Regions from separate parts of the Streptomyces sp. AM 2-1-1 genome, predicted to be linked through region 2. Evidence: riboswitches for the same ligand, from Rfam matches in the RefSeq annotation. Region 2 holds a riboswitch; each other region holds the start of a gene.

Region 1 (3,835 bases), 5.7 Mb from region 2:
GCTCTGGACACGATCGTGCGTACGGCTCCGAGGGGCGACGCCTGACCGGAGAGCGCGGCCGTCCGGGCACGCCGCGAAGGCGGGCGCGGCCGGAAGCCGCCCCCCTTCCCGTCCGTGCGGCAGCTCCTTACGGGCGCAGGCCCGGATCCCGGAGTGCTGCAACGAAAGTCCTCCAGGCCGGCGCGGAGAACGACAGGCAGTCCTGGTCCACATCCTTGGAATCGCGTACGAGCAGCAGGTCCGGACCGCGAACCGCCGCTTCCACGCAGTTGTTCGCACCGGTGCTGCGGCTGCTGCGACGCCAGGACGAGAGGGACGGGGCGGCCGAACGGTCGAGCATGGAGATCCTCTGGTTGTGGGGTTGTGGGGTTGTGGGGTTGCGGGGTCGGGGTCGGTACGCGTGCACGGCATCGGGCCCCGCCCCGGCGGGGCCGGCGGCCGGGGGCGTGGGTCATCCCGACCCGCTCTCGCGGCCGATCGCCGTGATGAGTTCCCGGGAGCGCTCGGGCGACAGCGCCCGTTGCCGCATCATGCGGAAGGCGGAACCGTACGCCTCCAGGTCCTCCTTCCGCTCCAGATAGTGACTGCGCGTCAAGTGGTCGAGAACGACCACGTCCAGAGCGGAAGTTGTCGGAAAGGAGAAGATGATGAAGGGGCCGGTCTGCCCGACGTACCCGCCGAGGCTGAAGGGCACCACCTGCACCCGCACGTGCGGCACCTCCGTCATCGCCGCCAGGTGGGCGAGCTGGGCGCGCATCACACGCCGTCCTCCCACCTCGCGCCGCAGTACGGCCTCGTCGAGAACGGCCGTGAGCCGGAGCGGGGCCTCGCAGCGGAGGACCGACTGGCGGGCGAGCCGCACCTCGACCAGGGCGTCCAGCCGTGAACCCGATATGCCGTCCAGTGCCGACTCGGTGACCGAGCGGGCGTAGTCGGCGGTCTGGAGCAGCCCCGGCAGCACCGAGGTCTCCAGCGTCCTCGCGGTCTCGGCCTGCGCCTCCAGCGCGATGAAGTCGCGGTACTGCGGCGGAATGACGTCCCGGTAGGCGTGCCACCACCCCGCGTCCCGGTTCTCCGCCGAGCCCGCCAGAGCCGACAGCAGGGAACGCAGTTCGGGGTCGTCGACCGCGTACGCGTCCAGCAGTCGGCTCACGTCGGCCGGGGAGACTCCACTGGCCCCCGTCTCGATCCTGCTCACCTTCGACTGGTGCCAGCCGAGCAGCGACGCCGCCTGCCGGCTCGTGAATCCCGACGCGTGGCGCAGACTCCGCAGCTCCTCACCGAGTTTGCGTCGACGCACGACGGGGCCGTTGCCCATTCCGGTTTCCTTCCGCCGGGCGGCACGGCCGACCGTTCCGTGGGCCGACCGTCCCTCGGCCGACCTGGACGCAAGTGTGCCGAACGTTCGAGTCCCGGCGACGCCGAGTTCACCGCATCGAGCGATAGATATATGCATATCTCGGCAGATCGTCACAGCACGGGGTCTGGCGGTGGCACTCTGGCGCCAGGCACAATCCGGGCCGATAGGGGTCGGCCGGGCGGAAAGGGACGGCGTCGCCATGGCAGATCATCAGGAAGCACATGTCACCCTGCCGAGCGATCCCGCATCGGTGTCCGCGGCCCGCAGACACGTGGCCGGAGCTCTCACCGAGTGGGGGCTGCCCGACGACACCGACACCGCGGAGACGATGCGGCTGATCGTTTCGGAACTGGCCACCAACGCGATCCTGCACACCTTCGGCCAGTCGCCCACCTTCACGGTCCGGCTCGTGCTCGACCGCGACGAAGTGCTGCGGCTCGGGGTGACCGACAGCCACCCCCGGTGGCCCAGGCGGCTGCCCGCCGCCGTGCAGCAGGACAACGGGCGCGGCCTCGCGATCATCCGGTCCCTGGTCAAGGAGTCCGGCGGACGGTTCGGCGTCACGGCGACCGAGGACGGCGGCAAGACCGTGTGGGTCGTGCTGCCCTGTGCCGCGGCGGTGGTGAGCTAGAGCGACCTCGTGCACCGCATCCGAGGCCGCGCACCGGTCCACCGGGAACCGCGGCGCTCCGCGCGTCGGCGCGGTCGGCTCCGGACGGGCCGACCGCGCACCCCGGTGCGCGGCGTCCTGTCGGGAGCCGACCGCCACGCACCCGTGCACCGGGTCCGGGTGCTCAGCGCACCCGCCCGTACCAGACCCTCTTCGTCCAGATCCGTTCCAGTCGCACCACGGCGCCGGTCTTCGGGGAGTGCCAGATCTTCCCGCTGCCGGCGTAGATGCCCACGTGGTAGACGCTGCGGCCGCTGTGGAAGAAGACCAGGTCTCCCTTCCTGCGCTGCGAGGAGGTGATGTGACGCGTCTTGTTGTACTGCTGCTGCGCCGTACGGGGAAGCTTCTTGCCGACCCGCTTGAACGAGTAGAGCGTCAGCCCGGAGCAGTCGAACCTGCGGGGGCCGGTGGCGCCCCACTGGTAGGGAGCGCCCTTCTTCGAGGCGGCCACACGGAGGGCCTTCGTGGCACGGGCGGCGGTGGCGGCGTCGGCGTCGTTCACCAGGCCGGGGGCCAGCATGGTCGAACTGAGAGCGAGAGTCAGGGCCGAGGCCGTACCGGCCCGGGCGAGCAGAGACGGGACATGAACCTGCGCAGTCATGCGCAACCCTTCGTCAGCCGCCTGTGAAAGATGACCTGTCGGGTTCGGGCTGGCGAAGTCGCCCGGCCGCGCGGTGCGGCTTCACCCCGAGGGACGGCCGGTAACCCGGTCGGCCCGTTGTGCTCGGGTCCTCCACTCCTGCCGATCCACTCCTGTCGACCCGTCATCCGCTCGGCGGCAGGACTCGGCGTCCGCGCGGACCGCCCCGTCAGGATGGCGGGGGCTTGTCGTCCCACGGATCTTGACCCAGGCCGTGCGGGATTTTCGAGGGGGCAGAGGCCGCCGGAGAGACCTGCCGCGGTTGCGCCGGGAGAGTAGGGGGAGCGCTCCGGACAGCCGGGAGCGCTTGTCGGGGCCGGGTCCGCACCCCCTGTGGCCTGCGGATTGCCGCCCATGGGGAGAACCGCGGGGAGCGCAACTCGGAGCGGCGTCGCCAGGCTCGATCACCTGGACCGAACGGGTGAAATATCCGATATTCCTCACGGGCGTGTCGGCAGTTCCCCCACGCGGCGCCGCGCCCCGCTCCCTACCGGCCAACTCCTGGACACGCACGGTACGGTGACGCGGCCCGGGCGCCGCTCCCCGTCCAGGGCCCGCAGCGCCCGCGCCGGCGTCGTCGCGTGGATCCGCGTCCCGCCGCGCTCGTGCACCGGCGTCAGGGCGTCACGCAGCGCCGCCGCCTGTGCCACCAGGGCCGCCGCCTGTGCCACCAGGGCCGCCGCCTGCGCCTCCAGGGCCCCGGCCGCCCCCAGGCGACCGCAGGCTTCGCCCCCCAGGCGGGCGGGGGACCGTCCGGCGCGGCCGGAGAGCGACGCGCACCACCCTCCGTCGCGCCGTATACGAGGCGGGTGCGCGGGGACGGCCCGGCCGTGTCCGTCCGCGGGACGGCGGGACGGCTCACCTCCCCGACGCCGCCGCGGTCCGGTTCGCCGTCGTGTCGCCGCGGAACCGTCCCAGTTAACGCCACGGAAAAACTTCCGCCCTAACGTGCCATGCCTGGACGGTGGTTCGCCCCTCGGATGTCCACGGACCGTCGACATCCGGCAGGGTCCGCCGCGACCAGAGCCGGTACCGGGCGCGAGACGACGAGGTGAAGCGTGCAACTGTCCCCGCACGAGCAGGAGCGACTGCTCATCCATGTGGCCGCCGACGTCGCCGAGAGGCGCCGGGCGCGCGGGCTGCGGCTCAACCATCCGGAGGCGGT
Region 2 (3,835 bases):
TAGGTCCCGTCGGGTCCGGGGTCTCCGACACCTTCGGTGAAACTGTCGCCGATCGCCGCGTACGACCCGATGATGTCTGTCTTCTGGATTCTCGAATCGATTGCCACGGCCACGTATCTTGCCCCTTCCCGTGTGACCTACGCGACCGAAAGAGGGGGTTGACGGTGGGTGAGATAGACCACCCGGTCAGGTTTTGGTAAAGCCGGAATAAGTGGAGGGGCAGCACGCTTGCGCGTACCGCCCCTCGAACCCTGACGGATCGTGACGACCGTCAATGGTTTCTGTCTCAGATGGAGACGCCGTGCGAACGCAGGTAGGCGATCGGGTCCACGTCCGAGCCGTAGCTCGGGGTGGTGCGGATCTCGAAGTGGAGGTGCGGGCCGGTGACGTTTCCGGTGGCACCCGAGAGACCGATCTGCTGGCCGCCGGTGACGGTCTGGCCGACCGAGACCATCAGCTGCGACTGGTGCGCGTACTGGGAGTACATGCCGTCGGCGTGCTTGATGATGACCTCGTTGCCGTAGGCGCCGTCGTAACCGGCGGAGACGACGGTGCCCGGGCCGACGGCACGGATGACGGTGCCGGTGGCGGCGCTGAAGTCGGAGCCGGTGTGGTAGCCGCTGGACCACATGGAGCCGGAGGCGTGGTACTGGGTGGTGACGGTCGCGTTGGCGATCGGGGTGACCCAGCCGGAGCTGTTGCTGTCGGCGGCCTTGGTGGCCGGCGCGGCGGACTCCGTCGTGGTCGCCGGGGCGGCCTTCGTCCCGGTCGTGGTCGCCGTCTTCGCCCCGGTCTCCGTCTCGGCCTTCGCGGCGGAGGCGGCCGGGGAGGAGGTGGACGCGTGGGCGCCGAGCGTCAGCTTCATGCCCGGCAGGATCAGGCTCGGGTTGTCGCCCACGACCTCGCGGTTGTCCTGGTAGAGCTTCTCCCAGCCGCCCTTGATCTTGTGTTGGGCGGCTATCTTCGCCAGGTAGTCGCCGGAGACGACCCGGTAGGTCGTGGCGGACTGCTGGGCGGCCGGCGCGGACTGGGCGGCGGCGGGGGCCGTCCGCTCGGCGGCGTGGGCACCCGTGGCGCCGAGGAGCGGCAGGGCGAGAACAGCGCCGCCGGCTCCTGCGGCGAGGACGCCGCGAGCGATCGGGCCGGACTTCTTACGACGGTGGTTACCCGGGATGGGCATGGGGAATTCCTCTCCGGCGCCTACGAGGTGAGCTGTCGGGTTCGGGCTGGAGATGCCCGGTCGCGCTGAACGCGACTTCACCCCGAGCCGTCCGGAACAACTCCGGTCGGCGGCTTACCTGGGTCCCCCGCTCCTGCCACGCATAGGTGAGTTCGAATTCCGGGCGGCGGCAGGATTAGGCGGTCCGTCCGGATTGAGGGTGAACGTAATCGAGCCGGGTCGGACGGAACAAGCCGTGGCAACCGGAACGGAATCCGTGCGCTGATATCGGCCCCGTTTTCCCGTCACCCTCCGTGGATTCGCGATCTTGAATTTCCGCGTGACGGCCGGACGTCCCCCCGGCCTCACGGCCACGCACCGTCACCGATATGATCCCGCTCACGAGATCACCCGCCATCTCCCTTATAAACGGGTGATGTTGGGTTAAACAACTACAATACGGACATGTCGCACGCGGCCCTGAAGGGGGTCACGCAGCCGTCCGGACCCACCGTCGGCACACCGGCTCCGGGAACGGATGTCGTAGGGTCGCGACGAGCCGACGTCGGCGAGCAGCGCCGGCGCGCTGGAGCACTCAGGAGCCGCTGTGACGCAGGTGCCGCAGTTCTCGCCGGCCGAACCCGAGCTGAGCGGGGTCCGCAACTTCCGGGACGTGGGCGGGCTGCCCACCACCGATGGGCGGCGCGTACGACACGGGAGGCTCTTCCGCAGCGGTCACCTCGCCGCCGCCACCGCCGAGGACGCCGTCTTCCTCGGCCGGCTCGGCCTGCACACGGTCTTCGACTTCCGCAACGCGGCCGATCAGAAGCTCGACGGCTTCGACGTGGAGCTGGCGGGCGTGCGCAACGTCCGCATCCCGCTCTCGGACCCGGCCGACGGGGCCGGATTCTGGCGTCTGGTGCGCGAGGGCGACATCGCGCAGCTGCGCTCGCTGCTCGCCGACGGCAAGGGGAAGGAGCGGATGCTCGCCTCGTACCGCTCGATCATCACCGACCGCACGACCGAGCACAGCCGCGTGCTGCACGCACTGGCGCGGGACAGCGTGCCGGCGCTCATGCACTGTGCCGCCGGCAAGGACCGGGCGGGCCTGACGATAGCGGTGACGCTGCTCGCGGTCGGGGTGGAGCGCGACGCGATCGCGGCGGACTACCTCAAGTCGAACGACGCCCACCGCCGGTACCGGCTGCGGCGCGGCGACAGCGCCGACCCGGTCGTCTCCACCGAGGTGATGAGCCTGCTCAACCCGCTCTTCGGGGCGCACATCGACTACCTCGACGCCGCCTTCGCCACCATCGAGGAGAACTGGGGCACCACCGATCGGTACTTCGCGGACGGGCTGGGGCTCTCCGGCGAGACCCGGGAGCGGCTGCGCGAGCGACTGCTGGATCAGTCCGCACCCGCACGTCCGTACCCGTCGGGAGACCGGTCCGGCTACTGATTGCCTCCGGCCACGGCGAAGAGGATGTACAGGAAGGCCGCGACGACGTGTCCGGCCACCAGGTAGGCGATGAGCCGGATGACCACCCCGCGCGGCATCTTCCGTTCGTGGGTGTCGCGGACCTCACCGGTCGGCCGGGGGGTCAGCGGGTCGTAGTGCTCCGAGTCGTACATGACGGTCCTCTCTGCCGGACGCCCGGGGTCCGGGCGTCGGAGGTGATGGCGAGGCGTGGGCGCCGGGCGCGGTCAGCGCCGACGGGTCCCGTCGCCGAGGCACAGCTCGGCGGCGGGGCTCTGCAACAGGGTGTGCACGAAGATCAGCTCGGCGCCCTCCGGGCCGGCAGCGGCGATCCGGTGCGGGGTGAGCGAGTCGAAGTGGGCGCTGTCGCCCGGCCCGAGTTCGTGCGCGGATTCACCGAGGCTGAGCCGGAGCCGCCCTTCGAGAACGCAGAGCCACTCCTCCCCCGGGTGGACGCGCACCAGGTCGCCCTGGGCGCCGTAGGGGACGCGTACCCGCAGAGCCTGCATGGCGCGGCCCGGGCCGCCGGCCCGGCGGTACATCCAGCCGTCCGCCTCCGGTCCGTCGAAGCGGCCGCCGCGCACGATGGCGTCGCGCTCCGGGGGGATCTCGCCGAGGAGTTCGGAGACGGTCGTGCCGTAGATCCTGGCGAGACCGAGGAGCACCGGCAGCGAGGGTTGCCGGTTCCCCGTCTCGAGCCGGGAGAGGTGGGCCGGGGAGAGTCCGGCCCGCTGTGCGGCGGCCTCCAGGGTGAGGCTGCGGCTCCGGCGCAGTTCGCGCAGGCGGGGAGCGACGCCGGGGAGGTCGTCGGCCACCCCTCCGTCGGGAGGATTCATGTCTCCATTGCGCCACCGACTTTCCTCTGAGGCAAATTTCTTGCCTCAGAGGCAAACCGCTCCGAGGTGGTCCAGCGGTCTCCATGGGTCACCGGCCCGCAACCGCCTGCTTCACCAGGGTCCGCCCGAAGTCCCACATCAAGCCGCCCCCGCCGTGGGCGTCGTCCATCACCGACTCGAAGGCGGTCACGAAGCGGTCGACCTCGGGCTCGCCGATGATCAGGGGAGGGATCAGCTTGATCACCTCGAGGTGGTCGCCGGACACCTGGGTGAGGATCCGGTGCTTCTGCAGCAACGGTACGACAACCATCTGGGCGAAGAGCCCTTTCCGCGCGGCTTGCAGCATCGTCCACCGCCCGCGCA
Region 3 (3,835 bases), 3.1 Mb from region 2:
CCCCCTACGGAACCGGGACGACGGCCCCGTACGGCGACGGGCGGCCGGCCCACGCACCGGCGCCGCAGGAGCCGCCTCCGCACCAGCGGTACGACGGTCACAACCCCTACCTGCACCCTCCGCAGTGACCCCGGACCCGTGTCTCCGGCAGCGGCCGCTCGGACCGCTCAGGCGGAGGCGGCGGTGAGCCGGTCCGCCTCCTCGTCACTGAGCACCAGGTCCGCGACCGCGAGGAGCTCGGGCAGCTGCTCCGGCGTACGGGCCGAGGCGATCGGCGCCACGACCGTCGGGCGGGACGCCAGCCAGGCCAGCGCGACGGTGGCGATCTTGGTGCCCCGCGCTTCGGCGACGGCGTCGAGCGCGCTCAGCACCTTCTGGCCCCGCTCGGACTCCAGGTACGCCCCGGCCTTCTCGGCGCGGGCACTCTCCACGCGCGCGCCGGGCCGGTACTTGCCGGTGAGGAAGCCCGAGGCCAGCGCGGAGTACGGGACGGCGCCGAGGCCGGCCTCGGCGCTGAGGTCCTGCGCCGGACCCTCGTAGGTGTCGCGGGAGACCAGGTTGTACTGCGGCTGGAGGGCGACGTACCGGGCGAGCCCTTCGCGCTCGGAGAAGTCGAGCGAGGCCCGCAGACGGGCGGGGCTGATGTTGGAGGCACCGATCTCGCGGACCTTGCCCTCCTTCACCAACTGGTCGAGGGCGGTGATGATCTCCTCCACCGGCACGCTCTCGTCGTCGAAGTGCGTGTAGTAGAGGTCGATGTGGTCGGTACCGAGCCGCCGCAGGGACTCCTCCACGGCGCCCTTGACGGTGGCGGGGGCGAGACCCCGGTACTCGGGGTGGGCACCGACCTTCGTGGCGACGACGACGTCCGCGCGGTTGCCGCGGGCCCTGAGCCACTTTCCGATGAGGGTCTCCGACTCGCCGCCCTGGTTGCCGGGGGCCCAGGACGAGTAGGCGTCGGCCGTGTCGACGAAGTTGCCGCCGGCCGCCGCGTAGGCGTCGAGGACCGCGAAGGACTGGGCCTCGTCGGCGGTCCAGCCGAAGACGTTGCCGCCGAGGGCGAGCGGGAAGACCCGGAGACCTGACGTGCCGAGCGTGCGGAGAGAAGAAGTCATAGGGGGTGCAACCCCGTGGACGGGAGCCCCTATTCCGGTTCCCGGTCGTGCGTACGGGTGACGTCCGGGCGGTCCGCGCGGGCGCGGGCCCCGGCGGCGACCGGCGGGGGAAGACCGGCAGCCCTGACGCCGGGGGGAGCGTCGGGGCTGCCGGGGTCCGGGTGGACCGCGGAGTGCGGCGGTCGGCCGGGCCTGCGGCCGGGGGCCCGGGGCCGGCGCCCCCGCGGACGGGTGCGGGCGCCCCGACGGCGCCCGCCCCGGGGTGTCAGATCGTGAGGCCCTTGCCGGTCAGCCAGGCCATCGGGTCGATGCTGGTGCCGTCGGGGGTGTGGACTTCGAGGTGGAGGTGCGGCCCGGTGACGTTGCCGGTGGCTCCGACACGGCCGATGGTGTCGCCCGTGGAGACCTGCTGGCCGACGACGACGTCCATGGAGGACTGGTGGCAGTACCAGATCTCCGTACCGTCGGCGAGCTCCAGGACCGTGCGGTACCCGTACGAACCCGACCAGCCCGCCGACTTGACGGTGCCGCCGTGCACGGCCTTGACCGGGGTGCCGGTCGGGGCGGCGAAGTCGAGGCCGGTGTGCTGCCCGGAGGCCCACATCGTGCCGGCCTGCCCGAAGGTGGAGGTGATCGTGTACGAGGAGGTGGGGACCGCGTAACTGGCGGCGAGCTTGGCGAGTCTCTCCGCTTCGGCTTTCTGTGCTGCGGCCTCCTCGGCCGCCTTCTTCTCCGCCGCGGCCTTGGCCGTGGCGTCGTCCCGCTGCTTCTTCGCCTCGGCCTCGGCCTTGGCGGCGGCCGCCGCCTCCTCGGCCGCCTTCGCGTCCGCGTCGGCGGCTGACTGCTGCTGCTCGGCCTGCTGGAGGATGCGGGCGCGCAGTGCCTCGCCCGCGTCGGTGGCCCCCTGCTGGGTCTCCTCGGCGGTGAGCCCGGCCGTGGTGAACGGCGCGGCCGCCGCCACGGGTACGGGGGCGGCGTGGGCGTCGGAGCCGCCGGACCCGACCGCGGTGATCAGAGCGCCCAGCCCGGGAAGGGACTTGGCGTCCGGAAGATTGTCCGTGAGCGAATCGGGAAGAGAGAGGGAGACCGGCGGTTTGCTCTGCGCGGTGGCCATGCCTCCCGCGCCGACGGCCGCGAGGACACCGACGCCGAGGACGGTGGAGCTACGCGCGAGACCCCGCTGCTTGGCCACCCGGTGTCGGCCGCGCACGGGCCGGAGGGAGTCCTCGGTGGGGTTCCATTCCCCCTCCCACGCCGCGCCGGCGTCCCCGGGGGCACCGGAGCCGTCGCGGGGAATGAAGGGTGACGGGGCCTCGGGGGCAGGCTGATTGGACGCCACGTGGGCGCACTCCTTTCCTTCCTTCTCGCCTACCGGGTTAGCTGACGGGTTCGGAGCAGGAAGGTCTCCTACGGGCGCCTGACGTCTCTCACGAGACACAGGTGTCCGATTCACCCCAAGTAGTGGTTCCCCGGTTCCCTTGCGGAATTCGGCGCTCGCGCACGGCGCCGTCTGGGACGACGGCTGGGACGACCGCGCTGCGTTATCGAACGTTAATAGACACACGGCTTCGATTCCAAGCCGTTCCCCTTGATCATCCCCACTGAGGGACGGCATTTACCTGGGCATATCAGCCCCCATCGGGGCGACTTGCGACCCAGTCCCGCAACCCGGATTTTCTGACGGTGCGTCATATGTTATCGAGCGGCACCACCCCGCTACGGTCCGTCGCCCCGTCCCTGATCCTCCCGAGGTGCACGGAACCACCCCGGGCCGGGCCCCTTGTCCCCACCGGTGTCCACGCCCACGTCACGGCGTCAGCCGTTGCCCCGGCCCACGATCGGCACGGTGGTCCTGCGCTCCGGCTGGTCCTCCGCCGGCCGGGCGACCGCGAGCAGCGCGAGGTCGTCCGTCGAGCGGCCACCGGTGTGCAGCCGGACGTCGTCGGTGAGCGCCGAGAGCAGTTCCTCGGGCCCGGGGAAGATCCGGCCGCGCAGCCGCTCCGCCGGGTCGTAGAACACGCCCGCCCTGTCCCGCGCTTCGGAGAGCCCGTCCGTGTAGGCCAGCAGTGTCGCGCCCGGGGGGAGGTCCCACTCGTCCGCCTGGTCCGGCCAGACCCCCAGCGCCATGCCGAGCGGCAGCGCGGGCGTACGGGGCCGCAGCACGTCCAGCGCGCCCGCCGGGTGCAGCAGCAGGGGTTCGGGGTGGCCCCGGTTGACGATCCGTACGGTCGCGGAGCCGGGCGGGATCTCGGCGAGCACCGCGGTGACGAAACCCTCCACCGGGTCCAGCCCTCCGCGCCGCGCCGCGTCCCGGGCGAGCGCGCGCTCCAGCCGCTGCGCCACCCCCTCCAGTGACCGTTCCTGCTCGGCGGCCTCCCGGAACGCCCCGATGATCACCGCCACCGCCTCGACCGCGTCGAGTCCCTTGCCGCGCACGTCGCCCAGGACGAGCCGCACGCCGTACGGGGTGTCGGCGACGGCGAAGAGGTCTCCGCCGACGTACTCGTCCGCCTGCGCCGCCTCGTACCGTGCGGCGACGTGCAGGCCGCCGATCCGGTCGGCCGGCACGGGCAGCACCGCGCGCATGGCGGTCTCCGCGATGATCCGGGCGGAGGCGAGTTGTTCGTTGCCGCGCCGTACGACCCCGTTGATGACGAGCGCCAGCACCGCCGCGGTGAGCACGGTGAGCGTCTCGATGATCGGCACGATGTCGCCGAGGG
Region 4 (3,835 bases), 950 kb from region 2:
GTCCTCGGGCTGGGCGCACAGGGCGGCGAGGAGATCGTCCTCGCCTCCGAGGCGGACGGTGCGGACGCCGCACTGGACCGTCTGGCGAAGCTGGTCTCCGAAGGGCTCGACGAACTCCCGGAAACGGTCTGACTTCCCATAGCCGTCGGGCAGTGCGCCCGAATTCCGCGCACGACCGGGCCGCGCCGCTCCTCAGGGACGGAGCGGCTCCGTCATTTCACCGGGCAGCCGCGGGCGGAGGAATTCGGGCGGCGGGAGAAACTCCCCGGGAATTCGCTCTCCTCTTTGTATACGGCGGCTTTGTTAATGCCGGACACCCGAGGTGTTTACGGGATGTTGCGAAGTACTCACCCGGGTCTGCTTCACCGCACGCGCCGGACGCCGCAACCGGTGGGCGGCCAGCGAGCGTTCCGCGTGCTGCGCGGCCAGACCGCGGGCCCGCTCCGCGTCGCCCCGCGCCACCGCGTCCACGAGAGCGCCGTGCTCGGCCCAGGACTCGACCGGGCGGACCGGCTGGTCGACCGCGTACATCCACGCGATCTTGTGCCGGAGCTGGGTCAGCAGCGCGATGAGACCGGGACTGCCGGATGCCTGCGCGAGCGTCTCGTGGAACCAGCCGCCGAGGGAGCGCAGGTCCTCCCCCTCGCCCCGGCGTGCCCGCTCCTGTCCCAGTTTGACCAGCCCGCGCAGGACCTTGAGGTGCGCCTCGGTGCGCCGCTGCGCGGCCCGGGCCGCGCCCAGCGGCTCCAGCAGCAGCTTCACCTCCAGGAGGTCCGCGGCCTCCTGCTCCGTCGGCTCGGCGACGCATGCCCCGGCGTGTCTGCGGGTCACCACGAAGCCCTCGGACTCCAGGGTTCGCAACGCCTCACGCACCGGCACCCGGGACACGCCGTAGCGCCGGGCCAGGAGCTCCTCGGTGAGGCGGCTGCCGCGTTCGTAGACACCCGAGACGATGTCGTCACGGATTGCCGTGCATACCGAGTGCGCGGGAATACGCATGTCCGAACCTCCGCATTGATCCCCGCGAATCGCGGCCGATCGAAGCCTGCACCGTGACTCTATTGCAATCTGCGTGAATTTCCGATGGCGTACCGGAATTCACACATATCTTTTGCCGAAGGAGTCGGTGGCCGGTGGGGTTTCGGGCGGTATGCCGAAGCCCCGGCACGGGGCCGGGGCTTCGGCAGGTTCGGCCCGCCGCGTCGGGTGGCGCGGCCGACGACACCGCTGGGCGGTGTCCGGCCGGGGCCGTCCCGTCGTTCCTGGCGGGACGCTCGTCACACGGTGAGGCCGCGCGCCCGCAGGTACGCCACCGGGTCCATGTCGGAGCCGTACTCCGGCCCGGTCCGGGCCTCGAAGTGCAGATGGGGGCCGGTGGCGTTGCCGGTGGCGCCGGCGAGGCCGATCCGTTCCCCGGAGGAGACGCGCTGCCCGGCGAAGACGCCGAGGGAGGAGAGGTGGCCGTACTGGGTGTACGTACCGTCCGCCATCCGCAGCACGATGTTGTTGCCGTACGAACCGCCCCAGCCGGCCTCGACGACCGTACCGGCCCCGACGGCGAGGACGGGGGTGCCGACGGCGGCGTGGAAGTCGATGCCCGAGTGGCTGCCGGAGGACCAGAGGGAACCGCTCGACTGGTAGCCGGTGCTGACGTACGAGCCCGCGACGGGCAGGTGGAAGGAGTTCAGGCGGGTGCGCTCGGCGGCCCGGGCGGCTCGCGCCTTCTCCTCGTGGGCCGCCCTGACCCGTGCGGCGGCTTCGGCCCTCGCCCGCGCACGGGCTTCCACGGCGTCGGCGTGACGCTGCTGGGCGGCCGCCTGGTCGGCGATCCGGGCGGCGACGGAGTCACCGAGCGACACGGCCCGGACGAGTCCGGTCGTCTCGGCCGAGGAGGTCGCGGTGTCCGCGGAGGAAGCGGCGGTGTCGGCTGCGAGGGCGGGAGCGGCCGTCGAACCGACGACGCCGGCGGCGGCGAGCGCCGCGACGCCGGCGAACCGGGCGGTGGTACGCGTCAGACGGCCCGGGGCGCGATGCGTCCCGGTGGCACGGGTGAACGCCATGGAGGAGCGGATCCTTTCCTTCCTTCTCGCCTACCGGGTTAGCTGACGGGTTCGGAGCAGGAAGGTCTCCTACGGGCGCTCGCACCTCTCACGAGACGCGGTGCACCCGATTCACCCCAGGGACATCACGGGTCCCCGGCTCCCCAGGCTCGCGCCGGACGGGGACTCGGCGATGACTGTCCGGCACCACGATTGCGGTGCACGGTCGACGGACAGCCGGATCGACGCTAGGCCGAGGCGCTTTCGATCACCAAACGGACAAGGGGTTTTGTCATACATCCCACAGGGCAGACGTGGATCTTCCCATCAAAGCGGACATACGGCGCGGCCCCGGCGAGATCGCTCCCGCCGGGGCCGCGCCGTACGTCCGGGAGCTGCCCGGACCGCCGTTGACGACCGGTCAGCCGTTGACGACCGTCACGTCGCCGATGTTCAGCGCGCGGACCGGCTCGGCGATCTGCGCCGCGTCGCCCACCAGGACCGTCACCAGTCGGTCGACCGGGAACGCGCTGACCACGGCGGCGGTCGCCTCGACCGTGCCGGTCTCGGCGAGTCGCGCGTACAGGTGGGCCTGGAAGTCGTCGGGCAGCTGCTGCTCGACTTGGTCGGCCAGGGTCGCCGCGACGGAGGCCGCCGTCTCGAACTTGAGCGGGGCGACCCCCACGAGGTTTTGCACGGCCGTCTCGCGCTCGGCGTCGGTCAACCCGTCCGCCGCGAGGGTCCGCAGGACCTTCCAGAGGTCGTCGAGGGCGGGGCCGGTGGACTCGGTGTCCACCGAGCCGCTGATGGCCAGCATCGCCGCACCGGCCGGGCCGGAGTCCGGACCACCGGCGGTGGAGCGGAGCACCTGGGCGAAGGCGCGCACGCCGTAGGTGTAGCCCTTCTCCTCGCGCAGCACCTTGTCGAGCCGGGAGGTGAGCGTGCCGCCCAGGCAGTACGTGCCGAGGACCTGCGCCGGCCAGACGCTGTCGTGCCGGTCGGCGCCGATGCGGCCGATGAGCAGCTGCGTCTGCACGGCGCCCGGACGGTTCACGATGACCACGCGGCCGGTGTCGTCGGCGGTGATCGGGGCCACCGGGCGGGGGGTGCCCGCGTTGCCCGACCAGTCGCCGAGGGTGTCGGCGAGCAGGGCGTCCAGGTCGATGCCGGTGAGGTCGCCGACGATGACCGCGACCGCCGTGGCGGGGCGGACGTGGGCGTCGTAGAAGGCGCGCACGGCGGCGGTGTCGATCCGCCGCACGGTCTCCTCGGTGCCCAGGCGCGGGCGTGACATGCGGGCCGTGGCCGGGAACAGCTCCTTGGAGAGCTGCTTGGCGGCGCGGCGCGCGGGGTTGGCCTGCTCGTGCGGGATCTCGTCGAGGCGGTTGCCCACCAGGCGTTCGATCTCGCTGTCGGCGAAGGCGGGGGCCCGCAGCGCTTCGGCCACCAGCCCGAGCGCCTTGGCCAGCCGGGAGGCCGGGACCTCCAGGGAGACCCGCACACCGGGATGGTCGGCGTGCGCGTCGAGCGTGGCACCGCACCGCTCCAGCTCGGCGGCGAACTCCTCCGCGCTGTGCTTGTCGGTCCCCTCGGAGAGGGCCCGCGCCATGATGGTGGCGACACCGTCGAGCCCTTCGGGCTCGGCGTCGAGCGGCGCTTCGAGGTGGATCTCGACGGCGACGACCTGCTGGCCGGGGCGGTGGCTGCGGAGCACGGTCAGCCCGTTGGGCAGGGTGCCGCGTTCGGGGGCCGGGAAGGCCCAGGGGCGGGCGGTACCCGGGGTCGGCTGCGGGTGG

What was found. A riboswitch is a leader RNA that binds a small molecule or an ion and turns the genes downstream of it on or off. The one in region 2 is predicted to bind cyclic di-AMP.
Positions count from the first base shown of each region.
Region 1: it holds a riboswitch for cyclic di-AMP, as region 2 does, so the genes downstream of both, PZB77_RS28055 (C40 family peptidase) here and PZB77_RS02945 (LysM peptidoglycan-binding domain-containing M23 family metallopeptidase) in region 2, are expected to answer to the same signal.
Region 3: it holds a riboswitch for cyclic di-AMP, as region 2 does, so the genes downstream of both, PZB77_RS16695 (M23 family metallopeptidase) here and PZB77_RS02945 (LysM peptidoglycan-binding domain-containing M23 family metallopeptidase) in region 2, are expected to answer to the same signal.
Region 4: it holds a riboswitch for cyclic di-AMP, as region 2 does, so the genes downstream of both, PZB77_RS06975 (M23 family metallopeptidase) here and PZB77_RS02945 (LysM peptidoglycan-binding domain-containing M23 family metallopeptidase) in region 2, are expected to answer to the same signal.

Region 1 is NZ_CP119147.1:6,432,067-6,435,901, forward strand. Features, by position in the region: gene PZB77_RS28035 (8-amino-7-oxononanoate synthase) at 1-45, shown strand, start outside; gene PZB77_RS28040 (DUF397 domain-containing protein) at 128-340, opposite strand; gene PZB77_RS28045 (helix-turn-helix transcriptional regulator) at 452-1,318, opposite strand; gene PZB77_RS28050 (ATP-binding protein) at 1,560-1,991, shown strand; gene PZB77_RS28055 (C40 family peptidase) at 2,155-2,631, opposite strand; cyclic di-AMP (ydaO/yuaA leader) riboswitch at 2,635-2,831, opposite strand; partial or broken gene PZB77_RS28060 (hypothetical protein) at 3,111-3,338, opposite strand; gene PZB77_RS28065 (urease subunit gamma) at 3,729-3,835, shown strand, end outside.
Region 2 is NZ_CP119147.1:702,449-706,283, forward strand. Features, by position in the region: gene PZB77_RS02940 (SGNH/GDSL hydrolase family protein) at 1-107, opposite strand, end outside; gene PZB77_RS02945 (LysM peptidoglycan-binding domain-containing M23 family metallopeptidase) at 287-1,180, opposite strand; cyclic di-AMP (ydaO/yuaA leader) riboswitch at 1,185-1,339, opposite strand; gene PZB77_RS02950 (tyrosine-protein phosphatase) at 1,767-2,618, shown strand; gene PZB77_RS02955 (DUF6126 family protein) at 2,612-2,791, opposite strand; gene PZB77_RS02960 (XRE family transcriptional regulator) at 2,864-3,472, opposite strand; gene PZB77_RS02965 (aspartate aminotransferase family protein) at 3,561-3,835, opposite strand, start outside.
Region 3 is NZ_CP119147.1:3,835,493-3,839,327, reverse strand. Features, by position in the region: gene PZB77_RS16705 (PrsW family glutamic-type intramembrane protease) at 1-128, shown strand, start outside; gene PZB77_RS16700 (aldo/keto reductase) at 168-1,115, opposite strand; gene PZB77_RS16695 (M23 family metallopeptidase) at 1,381-2,454, opposite strand; cyclic di-AMP (ydaO/yuaA leader) riboswitch at 2,466-2,618, opposite strand; gene PZB77_RS16690 (PP2C family protein-serine/threonine phosphatase) at 2,931-3,835, opposite strand, start outside.
Region 4 is NZ_CP119147.1:1,654,106-1,657,940, forward strand. Features, by position in the region: gene PZB77_RS06965 (HPr family phosphocarrier protein) at 1-132, shown strand, start outside; gene PZB77_RS06970 (GntR family transcriptional regulator) at 304-999, opposite strand; gene PZB77_RS06975 (M23 family metallopeptidase) at 1,278-2,060, opposite strand; cyclic di-AMP (ydaO/yuaA leader) riboswitch at 2,073-2,242, opposite strand; gene PZB77_RS06980 (pitrilysin family protein) at 2,461-3,835, opposite strand, start outside.